DNA from 3 places in the Arthrobacter sp. P1_D4 genome. Region 3 is predicted to be linked to each of the others. Evidence: predicted binding sites of a transcription regulator. Region 3 holds the regulator's gene; each other region holds the start of a gene.
What was found. Region 3 encodes LexA, which represses DNA repair genes until DNA is damaged. Its sites were predicted from a motif close to TCGAACANNTGTTCGA; they were not measured.
Positions count from the first base shown of each region.

Region 1 (6,004 bases), on a different contig from region 3:
CTGCGCCTGCTGCTGCTGCGTTTTCTTGTTGCGGCGGAACATCATGAAGACGAACACGCCAAGCATCACGAACAGGAGAATTGTCATTAGATCCAAGGGGAAAGTTCCGTTCTTTACTTGCATAGCTGTTTTTCAGCAACGTCCGTTTGTTCCTGACGGCGCGGGCAGGGGTCTGCGCAGCAAACTGGCAGCGAGACCGTCCCCCAGACCGCCGGCGGCTACCTGCTCTCCGCCCACGGAAACAAAACCCGGACGTGCCGAGCGTCATACCAGTCTAAAGGGAAAAGCTGAAAGAACGGTGCTAGCGGCTGTTTCGGATCCACTGAGGATCGGTTTCTTCGCCGGGATCCCCGCCGGACCCGCCGATCGGGCTCTCGCCCAGCTCGTCGGCCTGGAACAGTTCCAGCGGGTCCTGGCCGAAGGCACCGGCCGGAATGGCGAAGCCCAGGTGTGTCCATGCCGGCGCCAGGGCTATCCTGCCGCGCGGCGTCCGGCCCAGGAGTCCTTCACGCACCAGATAGGGCTCGGCGACCGTTTCCACGGTCTCCGTTTCCTCGCCGACGGCGATCGCGAGCGTGGACAGGCCTACCGGCCCGCCGCCGAACTTGGTGATGAGGGCCTCGAGAACGGCACGGTCCAGCCGGTCCAGGCCCCGCTTGTCCACCTCGTACATGTCCAGGGCCGCGGAGGCCGCCCGCGCGTCGATTTGCTCGATGCCATGCACGAGCGCCCAGTCCCGGACGCGGCGCAGGAGCCGGTTGGCGATGCGTGGCGTGCCCCGGGACCGGCCGGCAATCTCGCTGAACCCGGCGGAGTTGACCTTCAGGTCCAGCAGGCCGGCGGAGCGGCGCAGGACCAGTTCCAGCTCCTCAACGGAGTAAAACTCGAGGTGGCCGGTGAAACCGAACCGGTCCCGCAGCGGGCCGGGAAGGAGGCCGGCCCGCGTGGTGGCGCCGACCAGGGTGAAGGGCGGCAGCTCCAGCGGAATGGCCGTGGCGCCGGCGCCCTTGCCGACGACGATATCGACGCGGAAATCTTCCATCGCCATGTACAGCATTTCCTCGGCCGGCCGGGACATGCGGTGGATTTCATCCAGGAACAGGACCTCGCCCTCCGAGAGCGAGGACAGGATGGCCGCAAGGTCGCCCGCGTGCTGGATGGCCGGGCCGCTGCTGATCCGCAGCGGGACGTTCATTTCGGCGGCGATGATCATGGACAGCGTGGTCTTGCCCAGGCCGGGAGGGCCCGAGAGCAGCACGTGGTCCGCGCTGCGCCCACGCATGCGCGAGGCCTCCAACACGAGGGAGAGCTGCTTGCGGACCCGGTGCTGGCCCACGAAGTCGTGCAGGTTCTTGGGCCGCAGGGCGGCTTCGATGACCCGCTCCTCCGGTTCCTCTCCCCCGGCGACGATCGACGGCTCAGCCACGCGCGCCTACCCGGTTCCCGGCGCGGGCGCCGTCCTGGCCCAGCCAGCGCAGCGTCGCGCGGAGAATCTCCGCTACATTGCCGTTCGCCGCGAGGTCCGGGGAATCGGCCAGGGACTTGTCGATGCTGGCCGTGGCATCCTTTTCGGACCAGCCCAGGCTGGTCATCGCGGCCACCACCTGCGGCTTCCAGACGGATTCCGCGGACACGGCCGCGACAGGCGCGCCGGCGGTGCCGTGCGGCACAAGCTTGCCGGCGAGTTCGAGCACGATCCGGCCAGCCACCTTCGGTCCGATGCCGGGGACCTTCGTGAAGGCCTTGCCGTCGCCGGAGTGGGCGGCCACCCGGATGGCTTCGGGCTCGTGGACGGCCAGCACCGCCAGGGCGAGGCGGGGACCGACGCCGCTGACGCTGAGGAGCACATCAAACACCTCGCGTTCGTCATCGCTGGCGAAGCCGAACAGGGTCAGCGAGTCTTCCCGCACGATCAGGGACGTGAACAGCTTTCCCTCCTCACCCACCCGAAGGCCGCTGAGGGTCTGCGGTGTGGCGTTGACGCTCATGCCGGCGCCGTTGAGGTCGATCACGGCGGAGGACAGGCCAACATGCGCAACGGTTCCGCGAAGAAAACTGATCAAGGCCGGGCTCCTGGTCTAACTGGCGTCTACAACTGGGTGATGAAAGAACGTACAGCCGGGCACGCCGACTATCCGAACATATCTACGAATACCCTACCAAGCCCCGCTGCGTCACAGCCGGACATTCAGCGCGCACGGCGCGCTTTTGCCTCCGCGTCCGCCCACGCCCGCTGCGCCGGAGTGAGGGACTGGCTGCCCGGCCCAGTCGTGGCTACGGCGGCCCCGCTGCCGGCCCGCCAAGCGTGGGTGATGGCCAACGCAAGGGCGTCGGCGGCGTCGGCCGGGCGCGGAGGCGCGTCCAGCCGGAGGATCTTGGTCACCAGCTTGGTGACCGCATCCTTGTTCGAGGTCCCGCTTCCCGTCACGGCTGCCTTGACCTCGGACGGGGTGTGCAGCGCCACCGGGATGCCACGGCGCGCGGCGGCCGCAATGACCACCCCGGAGGCCTGCGCCACCCCCATGACCGTGCTGACGTTGAGCTGGGAAAAGACCCGCTCCACGGCGAGCACCTGGGGTTCGTAGCGGTCCAGCCACTCGTCGATGGACGTGGCGATGACCAGCAGCCGCTGGTCCAGGCTCTCCTCGGGAGAGGTGCCCACAACGCCGAAGGCCACCAAAGTGGCCCGCCGGTTCCGCTCGACGTCGACAACGCCGATCCCGCAACGGGTGAGGCCCGGGTCAACCCCCAACACGCGCAGCGTCACGGTTGGGCCGTCAAGACCGGGCCCCAAAGTCACGTTTGGGTGAGCGGGTCACTCGGCTTCCAGTGCGGCCTGCACTTCGTCGCTGAGGTCGGCGTTGCTGTACACGTTCTGGACGTCGTCGAGCTCTTCCAGGGCGTCCACCAGCTTCATGAACTTCTTGGCGGCATCAAGGTCCAGCGGCACCTGCATGGACGGCACAAACTCGGCCTCGTCGGTGTCGTACTCAATTCCGGCTTCCGTGAGGGCATCGCGAATGGCCTGGAGGTCGGTCGGCTCGGAGTGGATCTCGAAGCTGTCGCCGTTGTCCTTGACTTCCTCGGCCCCGGCATCCAGCACGGCCATCAGGACGTCGTCCTCGGTCAGGCCGTTCTTCGGCAGCGAGACGACGCCCTTGCGGGAGAAGAGGTAGCTGACGGAGCCGGGATCGGCGATCGTGCCGCCGTTGCGGGAGATGGCGAGCCGGACCTCGGAGGCGGCACGGTTCTTGTTGTCCGTTAGGCACTCGATCAGCAGCGCGGAACCCTGCGGGCCGCGGCACTCGTACATGATTTCGGTGTAATCGACGACCTCGCCGGTGAGCCCGGCGCCGCGCTTGATGGCGCGGTCGATATTGTCAGCGGGCACCGACGTCTTTTTCGCCTTGGTGACGGCCAGTTCCAGGCTGGGGTTGCCGGAGAGGTCGGGGCCGCCCATGCGCGCGGCGACTTCGATGTTCTTGATCAGCTTGGCGAACGACTTGGCCCGGCGGCTGTCAAGGATGGCCTTCTTATGCTTGGTCGTCGCCCATTTGGAGTGGCCTGACATGCTTTACGCTTCTCCTCTGATCATTCGAATAAACAGTTCATGCACGCGCTTCTCCCCCGTCACTTCCGGGTGGAAGGAGGTGGCCAGCAGCTTGCCGGAACGCACTGCAACAATTCTAGCCGTCCCGTCCAGTACAGCGGCATGCGAGGCATGCTCCGGGTCCGCGGGTTCCGCCTGCGCCAGGACCTCCACCCCTGGACCCACGCGCTCCACCCACGGGCCTCGGATGAACACGGCATGGACGGGAGCCACGCCGGAGCCGGTGTCGCTGAACCCGAGCCCCCTGAAGTCAAGGTCCGTCTCGAAGGACTCACGCTGCCGGCCGAAGGCGTTGCGGCGCACGGTGATGTCGAGTCCGCCGAACGTCTGCTGCGGGTTTCCGGCGAGGTCCTTCGCCGGGTCCGCGATCTCGTCCGCCAGCAGGATCATCCCGGCGCACGAGCCGTAGACGGGCAGGCCGGCCTGGATGCGTTCGCGCAGCGGACCCCGGAGCCCGAAGATCCGGGAGAGCTTGTCGATCGTGGTCGATTCGCCGCCGGGGATGATGAGCCCGTCCAGGCCGTCGAGTTCGGCGGGACGCCGGATCCCGACGCCGGCGGCACCGGCGGCTTCCACGGCATGCAGATGCTCCCGGAAATCGCCCTGCAGCGCCAGGACGCCGATCCGGAGCCCCGTTCCCACGCGGGATTCAAGGGAAAAAGAAGGGGTGGTCATCCCCACAGCATAATGCTCTGCGCGGCACGGTACGCATGGAAGACGCATGCAGCGGCCCCGGGCGTCCGGGTTCCATGCCGCTGCTGGGATATATTACAGAGCATGCTTTACTTCAGCGTTCCGCTCGGCAAGTTCGTCCGCCGGGTCTCCCGGCTCAGGGGCGGAGGCTCGGCCCTCCCCGGGCTTGTGGTCGAAAAAATCGACCCCGATTTCATGCGGCGGACGCTGTCCACGCTGCCGCTGGGGGTCGCCGTCGTCAGTGGCACGAACGGGAAGACCACCACCACAAAGATGGTCGTGGAACTGCTCGAGAGCCAGGGACTGAAAGTCTTCACCAACCGCACCGGCAGCAACTTCACCCGGGGCGTGGCCGCGGCCCTCCTGGGCGAGGTCGACTGGCGGGGCCGGCTCGATGCCGACGTCGCGGTCCTGGAACTGGATGAGGCGCATGCCGTCCACTTCGTCAACAAGGTCCCGCCGCGGTACAGCCTCCTGCTCAACGTCCTCCGCGACCAGCTGGACCGGTTCGGCGAGATCGACAAGACCGCCGAACTGCTCCAGCACATCGCGTCCAAGACCACCGGGACCGTGGTCCTGAACCGGGAAGACCCGCGCGTCGCCCGGATCGCCCAGACCCTGGACGGGCCGGAGGTGCTCTACTTCGGCCTCGACGATTCCCTGCTGAGCACCTTCCCCAACGACGACGACATGCGCGCCGCCCCGGGCAGCCCGGTGCCGGCCGCCCCCGCCCGGCCCGCCGCCGACGTCGTGTTGCGCCGCGTGGGCGCCGACGACGCCGATTTCGAGTACGACGGCGCGACGGTCACCACGGGGATGAAACTGCGCGGCGTCTACAACATCTTCAATGCCGCCGCCGCGCTGACCCTGGCCCGCGGCGTCTCCGGCGCCCGCGGCACCGGGACCGACCAGGCCGGCCTGCTCACGGCGCTGTCCAAGGTGGCGCCGGCGTTCGGCCGCGGCGAAAGCCTCGTGGTCGATGGCCTGCCGCTGGAACTGGTCCTGGTCAAGAACCCCAGCGGTTTCCGGCTCGGCCTCAAGTCGTTCCCCGCCGCCGGGTACGCCACGATGATCGCGATCAACGACAACTACGCAGACGGCCGGGACATGTCCTGGCTGTGGGACGTCGAATTCGACACGCTCCGCGACAGCGGCGTGGACCAGCTCACGGGCTCGCGCGCGTATGACATGGCGCTGCGCCTGCAGTACGACGACGTCGCGATCGGCGCCGTCGACACGGAGATTGCGCCGGCACTGGCAGCCTTCATCCGCGGCGGCGAAGGCAAGCCGAAGAGGATCTTCTGCACCTACACGGCCATGCTGGCCATCCGCCGCGAGCTGTCCAAAATCACCACAGTGGAGGTGGTCTCATGACCCCCGGTTCCCCCGAAACCCCGCACGAGCTGTCCTTTGGGCACGAACTTCCGCCCGAAGATTCCGCGGCTCCCAGCAAGGGAACCATCCGGGTCCTGCAGCTCTACCCGCGGGACATGAACATTTACGGCGACTGGGGCAACGCCCTGGTCCTCGCGCAGCGCCTGCGCTGGCACGGCTACACGCCGGAACTGCTCGAGTACAACGTTGGTGACCCGTTCCCTGCGGACGTGGACCTGATCGTCGGTGGCGGCGGACAGGACAGCGGACAGCTCGTCATCCAGGACGACCTCCTCTCGCGCGAGTCCACCCTGAAGCAGATGGCCG
Region 1 is NZ_JBFUAU010000002.1:683,877-689,880, forward strand. It holds gene yajC (preprotein translocase subunit YajC) at 1-87, opposite strand, end outside; gene ruvB (Holliday junction branch migration DNA helicase RuvB) at 302-1,426, opposite strand; gene ruvA (Holliday junction branch migration protein RuvA) at 1,419-2,063, opposite strand; gene ruvC (crossover junction endodeoxyribonuclease RuvC) at 2,189-2,767, opposite strand; gene AC1D0A_RS04170 (YebC/PmpR family DNA-binding transcriptional regulator) at 2,816-3,571, opposite strand; gene pdxT (pyridoxal 5'-phosphate synthase glutaminase subunit PdxT) at 3,575-4,285, opposite strand; gene AC1D0A_RS04180 (Mur ligase family protein) at 4,388-5,677, shown strand; gene AC1D0A_RS04185 (type 1 glutamine amidotransferase) at 5,674-6,004, shown strand, end outside.
Region 1: a site for LexA is predicted at 2,136-2,151, ahead of ruvA (Holliday junction branch migration protein RuvA). Genes of this name have one in related genera too.

Region 2 (6,004 bases), on a different contig from region 3:
TCCGGATGGACTCGATGATGGTCGGGAAGTCGCTGAAGGAACGGCCCGTCGCCCCGGGGCCACTCTGGAACAGCGTGTCCCCGCTGAACACTGTTTTTTCGCTGAGCACGGTGCCTTCGCTTTCGAGAAGGAAGCACACGGACCCGGGCGAGTGGCCGGGGGTGTGCAGTGCCACGAGCCTTGCCCCTGCGACGTCGAATGTGTCGCCGTCGGCAATGGCGTGGTCCGGCTCGGTGCCGGGGAACACCCGCTCCCACAGCATCCAGTCGGCCCGGTGCAGGTACACGGGCGCGTTCACGAGCATCCGGAGGGCTCCGACTGCGCCGATGTGGTCATCGTGGCCGTGCGTGAGCAGGATTGCCGTGACCTTCCTGCCCGAGACGGCCGCGGCCACGGCAGCGGGATCGTGGGCCGGATCGATGATGACGCATTCGGCGTCGTCCCCGAGGATCCAGACGTTGTTCTCAACATCCCAGGTGCCCCCATCGAGGGAAAACGTCCCGGAGGTCACCAGCCGGTCGATCCGGATGCTCATGGGGCCGGCGCTCACAGTTCCACCACCGAGCGCAGCACAGCGCCGGCGTGCATCTTCGTGAAGGCTTCCTCGATCTGGTCGATCGTGATCCGCTCCGTCACGAAGGCGTCCAGGTCCAGCTTGCCCTGCCGGTAGAGGCTGATGAGCGTGGGGAAGTCACGCGAAGGCAGGCAGTCGCCGTACCAGGAGGACTTCAGCGAGCCGCCGCGGCCGAACACATCCAGCAGCGGCAGTTCCAGGGTCATCTCCGGGCTCGGCACACCCACCAGGACCACCGTGCCGGCGAGGTCCCGGGCGTAGAAGGCCTGCTTGTATGTTTCCGGGCGGCCGACGGCGTCGATCACCACATCGGCGCCGAAACCGCCGGTCAGTTCGCGGATCGCTTCGACGGGGTCGACGGCGGAGGAGTCCACCGTGTGGGTGGCGCCGAGCTCCGTGGCGCGCTGGAGCTTTTTGGCGTCGATGTCGACGGCGATCACGGTGGTGGCGCCGGCGAGCGCTGCGCCGGCGACGGCCGCCGTGCCGACTCCGCCGCAGCCGATCACGGCGACCGAATCGCCGCGCTGGACGTTTCCGGTGTTGATCGCCGCGCCGATGCCTGCCATGACGCCGCAGCCGAGCAGGCCGACGGCGGCGGGATCGGCGTCGTCGTCCACCTTGGTGCACTGGCCTGCCGCTACGAGGGTCTTTTCGGCGAAGGCGCCGATGCCCAGCGCGGCCGTCAGCTCGGTGCCGTCCTCAAGCGTCATTTTCTGGGTGGCGTTGTGGGTATTGAAGCAGTACTGCGGCTGGCCCCGGCGGCAGGCGCGGCACTCGCCGCAGACGGCCCGCCAGTTCAGCACCACGCGGTCCCCGGGGGCGACCTCGGTGACATCCGGTCCCACGGCACTGACAACGCCGGTGGCCTCGTGGCCGAGCAGGAAGGGGAAGTCGTCGTTGATGGCACCCTGCTTGTAGTGCAGATCGGTGTGGCAGACACCGCAGGTGAGGATGTCCACGAGGGCCTCGCCGGGGCCCGGGTCCGGCACCAGGATCGTCTCCAGGGTGACGTCGGCATTTTTGGAACGGACTACTGCGGCTTTGACTTTATGGACCATGAAACAAGCTCCTCTGTTCTGGAACGCGGATTGCTGGCACGACTTACTGGTTACTGGCACAACGGGCGGCGGCGCGGCCCTTGGGAGGCCGCGCCGTCGTGGTTTGGTGGTGTCCTTGGATGCAGGAAGGGCCTAGGCGGCGAGGCGGCTCTTGACCTCAGCTGCGGAGGGGTTGGTGGCGGCGGTGCCGTCCGGGAACAGCACGGTGGGGACGGTGCGGTTGCCTCCGTTGAGCTGCTCGACGAGATCGGCCGTGCCTTCGACTTCCTCGATGTTGATCTCGGTGTACCCGATGCCCTGTGCGTCCAGCTGCTTCTTCAGCCGGTTGCAGTAGCCGCACCACGTGGTCGAAAACATGGTGATGGTGCCGGATTCCGGGGTGAAGTCCACGAAGTTCTCCTCAAGTAAGTGGTGGGGCCGGCGTATCGGGCCGGCCCCACTGAAGTCGTACGTCACTGTCATCAACCGTACCCCGCAGCCCGCTATTCCCGCAGAGAAGGCTGCCCCCTACTCCGTCGGACGCGAATTCGCGGTAAAGATGCGAAGTCGCCGGAAAGTTCCGGCGAGTTCGCACGTTGCCGGCGACCTCGGCGGGCTCAAAATGGTCTTCCCGCAGGGTGCGCGACGGCGGCTGGGCGGATGACATGGGATGGGTGCGGTGGCATGCTGGTGCCATGTGTGGACGCTACGTGATGGCCCGGGCCGTCGGAGACCTGCTGGCCGAATTCGATGCCGGGCTGGAGGATGAGATCGCGATTCCGCCGTCGTGGAACGTGGCCCCGACGGCGGATGTGCCGATCCTGCTCGAACGGCTGGTGGAGGGAGAACCGGTCCGCCAACTGCACATTGCGCGGTGGGGCCTGGTGCCGTCCTGGGCCAAGGACCCGGGCATCGGGTCGAAGATGATCAATGCCCGCAGCGAGACCGTGCTGGAGAAGCCCGCCTTCCGGAAAGCGACCCGCGCCCGTCGCTGCGCCGTCCCGGCTGACGGCTACTACGAGTGGAAGGGTGAGGGCCGCACCAAGCAGCCCTACTACGTCCATCCCAAGGACGGACGCCCCATTGTCTTCGCGGGACTCTATGAATGGTGGCGGGACCCGTCCAAGGAAGAGGGCGACCCGGAGCGCTGGATGCTCTCGACCTCGATCATGACCACCGACTCGCCGCCGGAGGGCTACGCCGGGGGAATGCTGGCCGAGCTGACCGCGCTGCATGACAGGGTTCCGCTGCCCATGAACCGCGAGACCATGCAGACGTGGCTGGACCCGCAGGCCGATGACGCGGCCGGGCTCGTGGATCTGGTCCGGGCCGGGGCGCACGACGTCGCGGAAGGCTGGACGATCGACGCCGTCGGAACCGCAGTCGGGAACGTCAGGAATGACTCACCGGAACTCATCCAGCCGGTGGGGAGCCTGTTCTAGCGGGTACTCCGCCCTGTCAAGGTGCCCGGCGGCTGCCGAGGCACGGGGCGGTAATGGTCACCTGAGGTCAGAGCGTTACTTTGCCGTCGCCGTCGACCGACCAGTCGGGGTTGAAGGCGACCTCCCAGCGGTAGCCGTCGGGATCGGCGAAGTAGCCGGTGTAGCCGCCCCAGGGCTGGGTCTTCGGTGCCGCAACGATGCGGGCTCCCGCGGTCCCGGCTTCGGCCATCACCCGGTCGACGTCCGCCGTGCCGGCCAGGTTGTGGCTGAGCGTGATGCAGGCAATGCCGGCAGGGGGATCGGTGGCCGCCTCGGACTGCATTTGACCCGCGTCCCAGAGCGAGAGGATGAGGCCGTGGTTGACCTGGATGAAGAGCACTTCCCCGGGGACTTCCCGGTGGACCGGCCATCCGAGGCCATCGACGTAGAAGCGGCGTGAGGCGTCAACACTGCGGACACCTAGCGATATGAAGTCGACTCGTGGCTGCATCTTTCGATACTGTCATGCACATGCCCACAAATCACGCAGACGACAAGGCCGCCCAGGCCGACCGCGAACAGCTCGCCGCCGTGCGGGTGGCTGTTGACGAGGTGGACGAGCAGATCGTGTCCTTGATCGGGCGCCGGGAACGGCTGATCCGGATCGCCGGGACCCTCAAGGCGGACAGCGCCGAGGTCCGTGCGCCCGGGCGTGTGGAGCGGGTCATCGAACACGTCCGCGCCACAGCGGAAAAGAAGGACATCGACGTCGAGCTTGTCGAGAAGACCTACCGGGCGATGATCGATGCCTTCATCACGCTCGAGCTGGAAGTGTACAAGTCCAGCTCCTAGAAGGTGCCTAGAGGGCTTCTTCGACAGGCACGTTGGCCTGGTAGTCCCGGCCGTCACAATCGCTGAAGGCCGTCATGAGATGGCCCTTGGGCAGGCCAAGCACAGTCGCGATGGGGAAGTTTCCCGTGATGGTGTTTCCTGAGTGTTCCACGCCTTTGAGGTCGAAGTTCTCTTCCGTGCCGTCATGGTTGAAGTAGTAGAAGGACACGGCCTCGCCGTTCATGAACTCAATGCCCAGTCTGCGCTGATGGGAGTAGTCCGGCCCGGCTGCCAGCAGGCCCACCACGTAGGCGCCTTGCCCCGGGATATTTCCGTCTATATCGAAGGTCGCCACCAAGGTTGAATTCTTGGCGGCGATCTTTACGTGCTTCAGGAGTGCGATATGGGAGCTCATGGCTCAATCCTGCTACCTGTGCAATCGTCCGTCCACCCCCGATCTGGGTTTTGTCGGCTCCGCGACGTAGACTGGATTTATTCGAAGATATGTTCGAATAAATAAAGGGCGTGAAACAGAAGGCGCTGAAACAGAGGGCGCTGAAACAGAAGGCGTCGGAAGCGGAATGGACGTAGGAAGTCGAAGCGGGGACTGGGCCGGCTCCAGCCCGGACTGGGTCGGGAGGCAACGTGGGTATTTTCAGCGAGTCCGTGGATGTCATCTGCACGCCCTCCGGCCAGCCCCTGCGCCTCGACTGGGCCGGCCGGCGCTACACGGTCTGCGCTGACCCCGTCCGCTGGTACGAACGCCGCCAGTGGTGGGCCGAGGAACGCCGGGCGCCACTCGGAAGCGGGCCGGGCCTGGTGGATCATGAGATCTGGCGGGTACAGGTGCGTGCGGCCGGGGATCACGCCGCGGATTCCACCCTCACCCTTGACCTGACCCGGCATGTCGGCAGCGGCCGGTGGCGGCTCCTGAAGATCCACGACGCCCTCCAGCCCCTCCGGAAGCCCGAATCAGCATGAGCTTTACCCACCTGCACGTCTCCACCGCGTTCAGCGCCCACTATGGCGTCTCCTGGCCGGATGAACTTGCCGCCGCGGCCGCCGCTGACGGCGCCACCGCGCTGGCCTGCACGGACCGAGACGGCCTGTATGGAACCGTCAAGCACCTGAAGGCGTGCATGGCAGCCGGGCTGGATGCAATCGTCGGGGTGGACCTTGCGGTCTTTGACGACGACGGCGACCACCGCACCCAGCTCGGGGGACGCGTCGTCGTGCTGGCGCACGGACACAACAACGGTGCCGGCTACCGGGCGCTGTGCCGGCTGATCTCCGACGCCCACGCCCGCACTACGGGCAAGGCGCAGGGAATAGTGCCGGTGGCCGTCACCCGGGCGGAACTGGCTTCCCGCACCCTGCACCCGGACACCCTGAAGCCGGTCCTGACAGTGCTGATCGGCCCGGACTCCGACGTCGGCCGGGCCATGGGCGGCCGGCGCTACCTGCGGCCCCGCACCCTGTTCAAACGCTGGCTGGACGCCATGCCCCCCGGAACGCTGGCGGCAGAGGTTGTGTCCCAGCTCAGCCCGCCCGGGGAACCGCTGAGCACCGCCCACGCGGTGCGCATGCTCAAACTCGCCGCAGAACACGGGGTGCCCGCCGTGCTGAGCAACGCCGTGAGGTACGTGGCTGAGGACGGCGCGGCCACCGCCGATGTGCTGGACTCGGCCCGGACGCTGAAATCCCTCCCCGAGCTCTCCGCCGCCCCGCTGCTGCAGCCCAACGGGCAGGGCTGGCTCAAATCGGCGGCCCGGATGCTGCAGCTGGGCAAGGAGATCATCCACGCCGCCGGCTACGGCACAGCGGACCTCAAGCGGCTCCTGGCCCAGACCGAGGCGCTCGCGGACCGCTGCCGCATTGATCCGGAAGCTGATATGGGCTGGAAACAGCCCGTGGTCCCGGAGGCATCCGTGATCGGGATCGACGGCGACGCGCTCGCCGAACTGACCCTGCGGTGTGAGGCCGGCATCGGCCGCCGCTTCCCGGGCATTTCCGGGCAGCGGGAACAGCAGCTGCGGACCAGGCTGGAGCACGAGCTCCGGATCATCGACTCGCTGGGCTTCGCCTCGTACTTCCTGACCGTCGCAGAGGTCTCCCGGATGATCCTGGCCCTGGGCGTCCGG
Region 2 is NZ_JBFUAU010000003.1:218,144-224,147, forward strand. It holds gene AC1D0A_RS05285 (MBL fold metallo-hydrolase) at 1-535, opposite strand, end outside; gene AC1D0A_RS05290 (S-(hydroxymethyl)mycothiol dehydrogenase) at 547-1,632, opposite strand; gene AC1D0A_RS05295 (mycoredoxin) at 1,765-2,022, opposite strand; gene AC1D0A_RS05300 (SOS response-associated peptidase) at 2,307-3,053, shown strand; gene AC1D0A_RS05305 (VOC family protein) at 3,121-3,543, opposite strand; gene AC1D0A_RS05310 (chorismate mutase) at 3,558-3,884, shown strand; gene AC1D0A_RS05315 (hypothetical protein) at 3,892-4,278, opposite strand; gene AC1D0A_RS05320 (DUF6504 family protein) at 4,509-4,844, shown strand; gene AC1D0A_RS05325 (DNA polymerase III subunit alpha) at 4,841-6,004, shown strand, end outside.
Region 2: a site for LexA is predicted at 4,360-4,375, ahead of AC1D0A_RS05320 (DUF6504 family protein). Genes of this name have one in related genera too.

Region 3 (6,004 bases):
GCGCGGTCTCGGGCCAGCTCTCCGTGGCGATGGTGCACGCCGCCGCGTCCGGGGCCCGGAAGCACACGGGCATCACCGTGGATGCACTGAACAACGCCGCTGCCCACCTGGAGCTCGCCATCGACGGCGTCCCCAGCGGGCTGATGCCCAACGGCCTGAACAGCGGGCAGCTGGACTGCATCGACCAGCTGCGCGACGCATGCCGCGCCGCGCTGTCCGATTCCAAGGGGGACAGCTCCGTGTCGGCGGACGGCGGACGGCAGCTGGCCCGCTCGCGCCTCATGGTCATCCTGGAGCTCTGTGAACGCCTCCTGGCCGCGCGCGAAAACCGCGAAGTCGTGTGGTTCTCCCGCAACAGCAGCTTCGATCCGGCGCAGGGCTACTCGCAGCCGGACGAGAGCGCGCCGGCGTTGATCAATGTTGCCCCGCTGAGCGTCGCAGGGCGGTTGCGCGAGGGCCTGTTCGCAGACCACACCGTCATCCTGACCTCGGCCACACTGGCCATCGGCGCCGCCTTCGAACCCGCCGCCGGCGGCCTGGGCCTGGTTGGCAACGGCGCACCGAGCTGGACCGGCGTCGACGTCGGCTCCCCGTTCGACTACCCGAAGCAGGGCATACTCTACGTCGCCCGGCACCTGCCCAAACCCGGCCGCGGAACGTCCCCCGAGGCCCTGGACGAACTCGAGAAGCTGATCCGCGCCTCCGGCGGAGGCGCCCTGTGCCTGTTCTCCTCGCGGCGCGCCGCAGAGGAAGCAGCCGAGGCCATGCGGCCCCGGCTGGGCCTCAGCATCCTGTGCCAGGGGGAGTCGACCATGACGGCGCTCGTGCGGCAGTTTGCCGACGAACCTGACACGTGTTTGTTCGGCACCATGTCCCTCTGGCAGGGCGTCGACGTCCCTGGCGTGTCCTGCCGGCTGGTGGTCATCGACCGGATTCCCTTCCCGCGGCCGGACGACCCGCTGATGACGGCACGTTCACGGGCCGTGGCCCAGGCCGGCGGCAACGGCTTCATGGCCGTCTCGGCCACGCACGCCGCCATCCGCCTCGCGCAGGGCGCCGGACGGCTGATCCGCTCGACCTCGGATAAGGGCGTGGTGGCAGTGCTGGATTCGCGGCTCTCCACGGAGCGTTACGGCGGCTTCCTGCGCGCCGCGCTGCCGCCGTTCTGGCCCACCACCGATTCATCGATAGCCATGGCAGCCCTGAAGCGCCTGGCGAAAGACTAAGTCCCAAACCGGGGTCGCCACCCTGCGCCGGAAATCCGCCGCGGGGTGGCCGCTCCGAACTGGCGGCATGGCCCGTGACGGCTAAGGGGAGCGCAGTTTAGAGGGAGCGCAGTACCGAGACGACCTTGCCCATGATGACGGCGTGGTCGCCCAGGATGGGCTCGTACTGGGTGTTTTGCGGCAACAGCCACGTGTGGCCGTCCCGCTGGCGGAAGGTCTTGACCGTGGCTTCGTCGTCCAGCAGGGCGGCAACGATGTCGCCGTTCACGGCATCGCCCTGGCGGCGGACAACCACCCAGTCGCCGTCGCAGATGGCGGCGTCGATCATCGAGTCGCCGGCCACTTTGAGCATGAAGAGTTCGCCATGGCCCACGAGCTGGCGGGGCAGCGGCATGACGTCCTCCACCACCTGGTCCGCGAGGATCGGCCCGCCGGCGGCGATGCGTCCGACGAACGGCACCATTGCCGTGTCGGTGGCGCTGGCCAGCTCAGTCACTGACAGGCCGCCGACGGCCCGCAGGCCGCTTGACTTCTCGACACCGGAAATCGGTGTGGTCCCCTCGTCCAGGGTCAGCGGCATGAGCACTTCCATGGCCCGCGGGCGCTTCGGATCACGCCGCAGATAGCCGAGCTTTTCGAGCTGGGAGAGCTGGTGGGTCACGCTCGAGAGGCTGGCGAGACCAACGGTGTCGCCGATTTCTCGCATGGACGGCGGATAGCCCTTGTCCGTGACGGACCGCTGGATGGTCTCCAGGATTTTCTTTTGCCGGACGGTGAGGCTCTTGGGGGCCCGGGCGGGCTGCGGGCTCCGTGGGGCGGCCCTGCCGCCGGTGGCTTGTGCTGCCATGTTCGCCAACGCCTTTCCGTTCCGCCCGGCTGCCGTGGCTGCTGTCACCGGGAACTTCCGGCCTGAAATGTCAGACCCTGCTGATCAACTACGAATGAATTCCCACGGGTAGTTCGAAAGTGGGAGTCCGAAAGTGGTTGTCCTGTCCCTCAAAAGTAGGCCAGCCGCAGACCTTTTTCAAACATTTGTTCTAGCGAGTCTCGACATCGTTCGTTAGTAAGTGCTAAAACAGAACTAGCAAGATTCGAATATGTGTTCGATTCCGACGATCTGGGTTCGCAAGCGATGTTCGGTTCTATGTTCGAAGGTTCGGCCGGTTGGCGGCGAGTACGTGAGTACGCCGGGCGGCAACTTATGGTCCAGGAGGGCTCAGTTCATGGCAGTTTCAAGCGCGTTTGACGGCACCAACATTCAGGGCGTCACGACCCGCCACCGCGGTGTTGGTCCAGGTGGTGCAGTGGGTCGCCGCAACATCGGACACGGCAGCATCGGACACGGCAGGCTCGACCAAGGCGGCATTGGCCAGGGTGGTTCCCTTCACGGCAACGTGTACCCGCTCAACGCCAGGCGCCGCAAGGGGCCGCCGCCGCGGTTTCCGGCGGCCGGACCAAGCAGCCGCCGCTGCGGCTAACCCGGCGCGGACGCTTCGTCTTCTTCGGTGTCCCGCTGATCCTGCTGGCGGCGTTCATCCTGTCGTTCAGCGGATTCCTCAACGCTCCCGCGAAAGCGGCAGATTCCGCAGACCAGCTCTCGGTGACGCCGACCGTATCCGTCACAGTCCAACCGGGGGAGTCCCTCTGGGCCATTGCCGGGTCGGTGGCTCCGGAGCGCGATCCCCGCGACGTCGTGGCCGACATCGTGGAGCTGAACAATCTGGACGCCGCGCGTGTGATGCCGGGCCAACAACTGTTCGTCCCGTCCAAGTAACCGCCCCCCGGTGCCGCCGCGGGCGTCACAGTTTCAGCGCCCGTCCCGCTACCACTTAAACTGGTCACGTGACTGACCAGCTTGAGCGCCTCAACCGACTGCCCCTCCGAGCCAATCTGCGTGGCCTGCGTCCGTATGGCGCGCCGCAGCTGGACGTCCCCATCCTGCTCAACGTCAACGAGAACACCCATGGGGTCCCGGCCGATGTCCGCGCAGCGATCACCGAGGCCGTGAGCGCCGCCGCTGCCGGGCTGAACCGCTATCCGGACCGCGAATTCACCGAATTACGCGAAGCCCTCGCCGAATACCTTGGCCATGGGCTGGACGCGGAGAACATCTGGGCCGCGAACGGTTCCAACGAAGTCCTTCAGCAAATCCTCCAGGCCTTCGGCGGCCCCGGCCGGACGGCCCTCGGGTTCCCTCCCACGTATTCGATGTACCCGCTGCTGGCCTCCGGCACGGACACGGAGTACATCGTCGGGGCCCGCGCGTCAGACTATGGGCTCAGCGCGGAATCGGCGGCACAGCAGGTCCGCGAGCTTCAGCCCAACATCGTCTTCCTGTGCTCCCCAAACAACCCCACCGGTACCGGTCTGGGGCTCGATGTCGTCGAGGCCGTCTATGACGCCGGCGAGGCCAGCCAGACCATCGTGATCGTCGACGAGGCCTACCACGAGTTCGCCCACGACGGCACGCCCAGTGCCCTCACCCTGCTGCCTGGCCGGGAGCGGCTCATCGTCTCGCGCACCATGAGCAAGGCCTTCGCCCTCGCGGGTGCGCGGCTCGGCTACATGGCCGCGGCACCGGAGGTCGCTGACGCCCTGCGCCTGGTCCGTCTCCCGTACCACCTTTCCGCCATCACCCAGGCTGCGGCCCTGGCTGCCCTGCACCACCGGGAGGCGCTCATGGCGGACGTCGAGGACATCAAGCGCCAGCGCGACCGGATCGTGTCGGAACTGACGCGGTTGGGCTTGACCCCGGCCGCGTCCGATTCCAACTACGTGTTCTTCGGCGGCCTCGAGAACCCCCATGAGGTTTGGCAGCGGATGCTGGACGCCGGTGTCCTCATCCGCGACGTCGGTATTCCGGGGCACCTGCGCGTCACCGCGGGCACTGAGACAGAAACCACAGCCTTCCTGGAGGCACTTGAACTTATCCTGGCCGGCTCCGCAAAGCCGCAGGCCTAGACTTGGTGGGGAGCCCGATCGTCCCCGCCAGATTGCCCAACACCCTGCCTTCTTCCAAAGGACACATCTACATGAGCACCACCGGATCCACCACCGCCGAGGGCCGGACCGCACGCATGGAACGGACCACCAGCGAGTCCTCGGTCCTGGTCGAGATCAACCTGGACGGCACCGGCGTTTCAGACATCAGCACGTCGGTCCCGTTCTACGACCACATGCTGACGGCCCTCAGCAAGCACTCCCTGATCGACATGACCGTCAAGGCCACCGGCGACACCCACATCGATGTCCACCACACTGTCGAGGACGTGGCCATCACTTTCGGCGAGGTTCTGCGGACCGCCCTGGGCAACAAGGCCGGGATCCGCCGTTTTGGCGAGGCGACCGTTCCCCTCGATGAGGCCCTCGCGCAAGCTGTCGTAGACGTCTCCGGCCGTCCCTACCTGGTCCACGCCGGCGAGCCGGCAGGCCAGGAATACCACCTGATCGGTGGCCACTTTACGGGCTCCCTGACCCGCCACGTTTTTGAGGCGATCACCCTTCACGCCGGGATCTGCCTGCACATGAACGTCACCGCCGGGCGCGACCCCCATCACATCGTCGAGGCCCAGTTCAAGGCCTTTGCCCGTGCCCTGCGCGCAGCCGTCGAGCCGGATCCCCGCGTCGAGGGCATCCCGTCGACAAAGGGTGCTTTGTGACCGGCCCGCTGCTCCGCGACGGGGCCATCATCGACCCCGCCGCCGCGACCAAGCCGGTCTCCCCGCAGGGAAAGCCCACCGTTACGGTGCTGGACTACGGCTCCGGGAATGTCCGGTCCGCCGTCCGCGCGCTGGAGCGGGCCGGCGCCGAAGTCATCCTCAGCTCCAAGGCCGAGGATGTACTCAATGCCGACGGCCTCGTCGTCCCCGGTGTGGGCGCCTTCGAAACCGTCATGCGCGAACTTAAGGCCGTTGACGCCATCCGGATGATCGGCCGCCGTGTCGCCGGAGGCCGCCCCGTGCTGGCCATCTGCGTCGGGCTCCAAGTGCTGTTCGAGGCCGGCGTCGAACACGGCACCGAAGCCGAGGGCATGGGGGAGTGGCCCGGCAAGGTGGAACTGTTGCCTGCCGACGTCGTGCCCCATATGGGCTGGAACACCGTCGCCGTCCCCGAAGGGTCCAGGCTCTTCGCCGGGGTTGAGGACGAGCGGTTCTACTTCGTGCACTCCTACGGTGTCCAGAAGTGGGACTTCGACGTCATCCAGCCGCGGATGGCTGCGCCGCTGGTGACCTGGTCCGACCACGGTGCCCCGTTCATCGCGGCCGTGGAGAACGGCCCGCTGTGTGCCACCCAGTTCCACCCGGAGAAGTCCGGCGACGCCGGCGCCCGGCTGCTGCGCAACTGGGTCCAGGGCCTGCGCCCCGCAGCCCCGGACCGGACCGCAGCCCCGGAAGGGACCGCCTAGATGTGGTCTCTGGTGCTTATGGGCGTGGCCGGCCTGCTGGTTGGCGGCGGGATCTCCTTCCGCCAGCAGAAAAGTCCGCTCTGGGTGCAGATCGTTTTCTACATCCTCGCCGGCATGTCACTGCTGGCCGCCTACCTCCTGACCCTGCCGGCGTCCTGACCGCCCCCTCCCCACCACCATCCCCAAGCTGAGGACTCCACGATGACCACCGAAACCCCGCTGCCCGTACTCGAGCTCCTGCCCGCCGTCGACGTTGTCAACGGACAGGCCGTCCGGCTCGTACAGGGCGAAGCCGGCAGCGAGACGAGCTACGGCACCCCGCTGGAGGCCGCCCTCAACTGGCAGCAGCAGGGGGCTGAGTGGGTGCATCTGG
Region 3 is NZ_JBFUAU010000008.1:238,258-244,261, forward strand. It holds gene AC1D0A_RS09805 (ATP-dependent DNA helicase) at 1-1,226, shown strand, start outside; gene lexA (transcriptional repressor LexA) at 1,324-2,073, opposite strand; gene AC1D0A_RS09815 (hypothetical protein) at 2,459-2,614, opposite strand; gene AC1D0A_RS09820 (LysM peptidoglycan-binding domain-containing protein) at 2,827-3,000, shown strand; gene AC1D0A_RS09825 (histidinol-phosphate transaminase) at 3,069-4,187, shown strand; gene hisB (imidazoleglycerol-phosphate dehydratase HisB) at 4,259-4,885, shown strand; gene hisH (imidazole glycerol phosphate synthase subunit HisH) at 4,882-5,631, shown strand; gene AC1D0A_RS09840 (hypothetical protein) at 5,632-5,790, shown strand; gene priA (bifunctional 1-(5-phosphoribosyl)-5-((5-phosphoribosylamino)methylideneamino)imidazole-4-carboxamide isomerase/phosphoribosylanthranilate isomerase PriA) at 5,833-6,004, shown strand, end outside.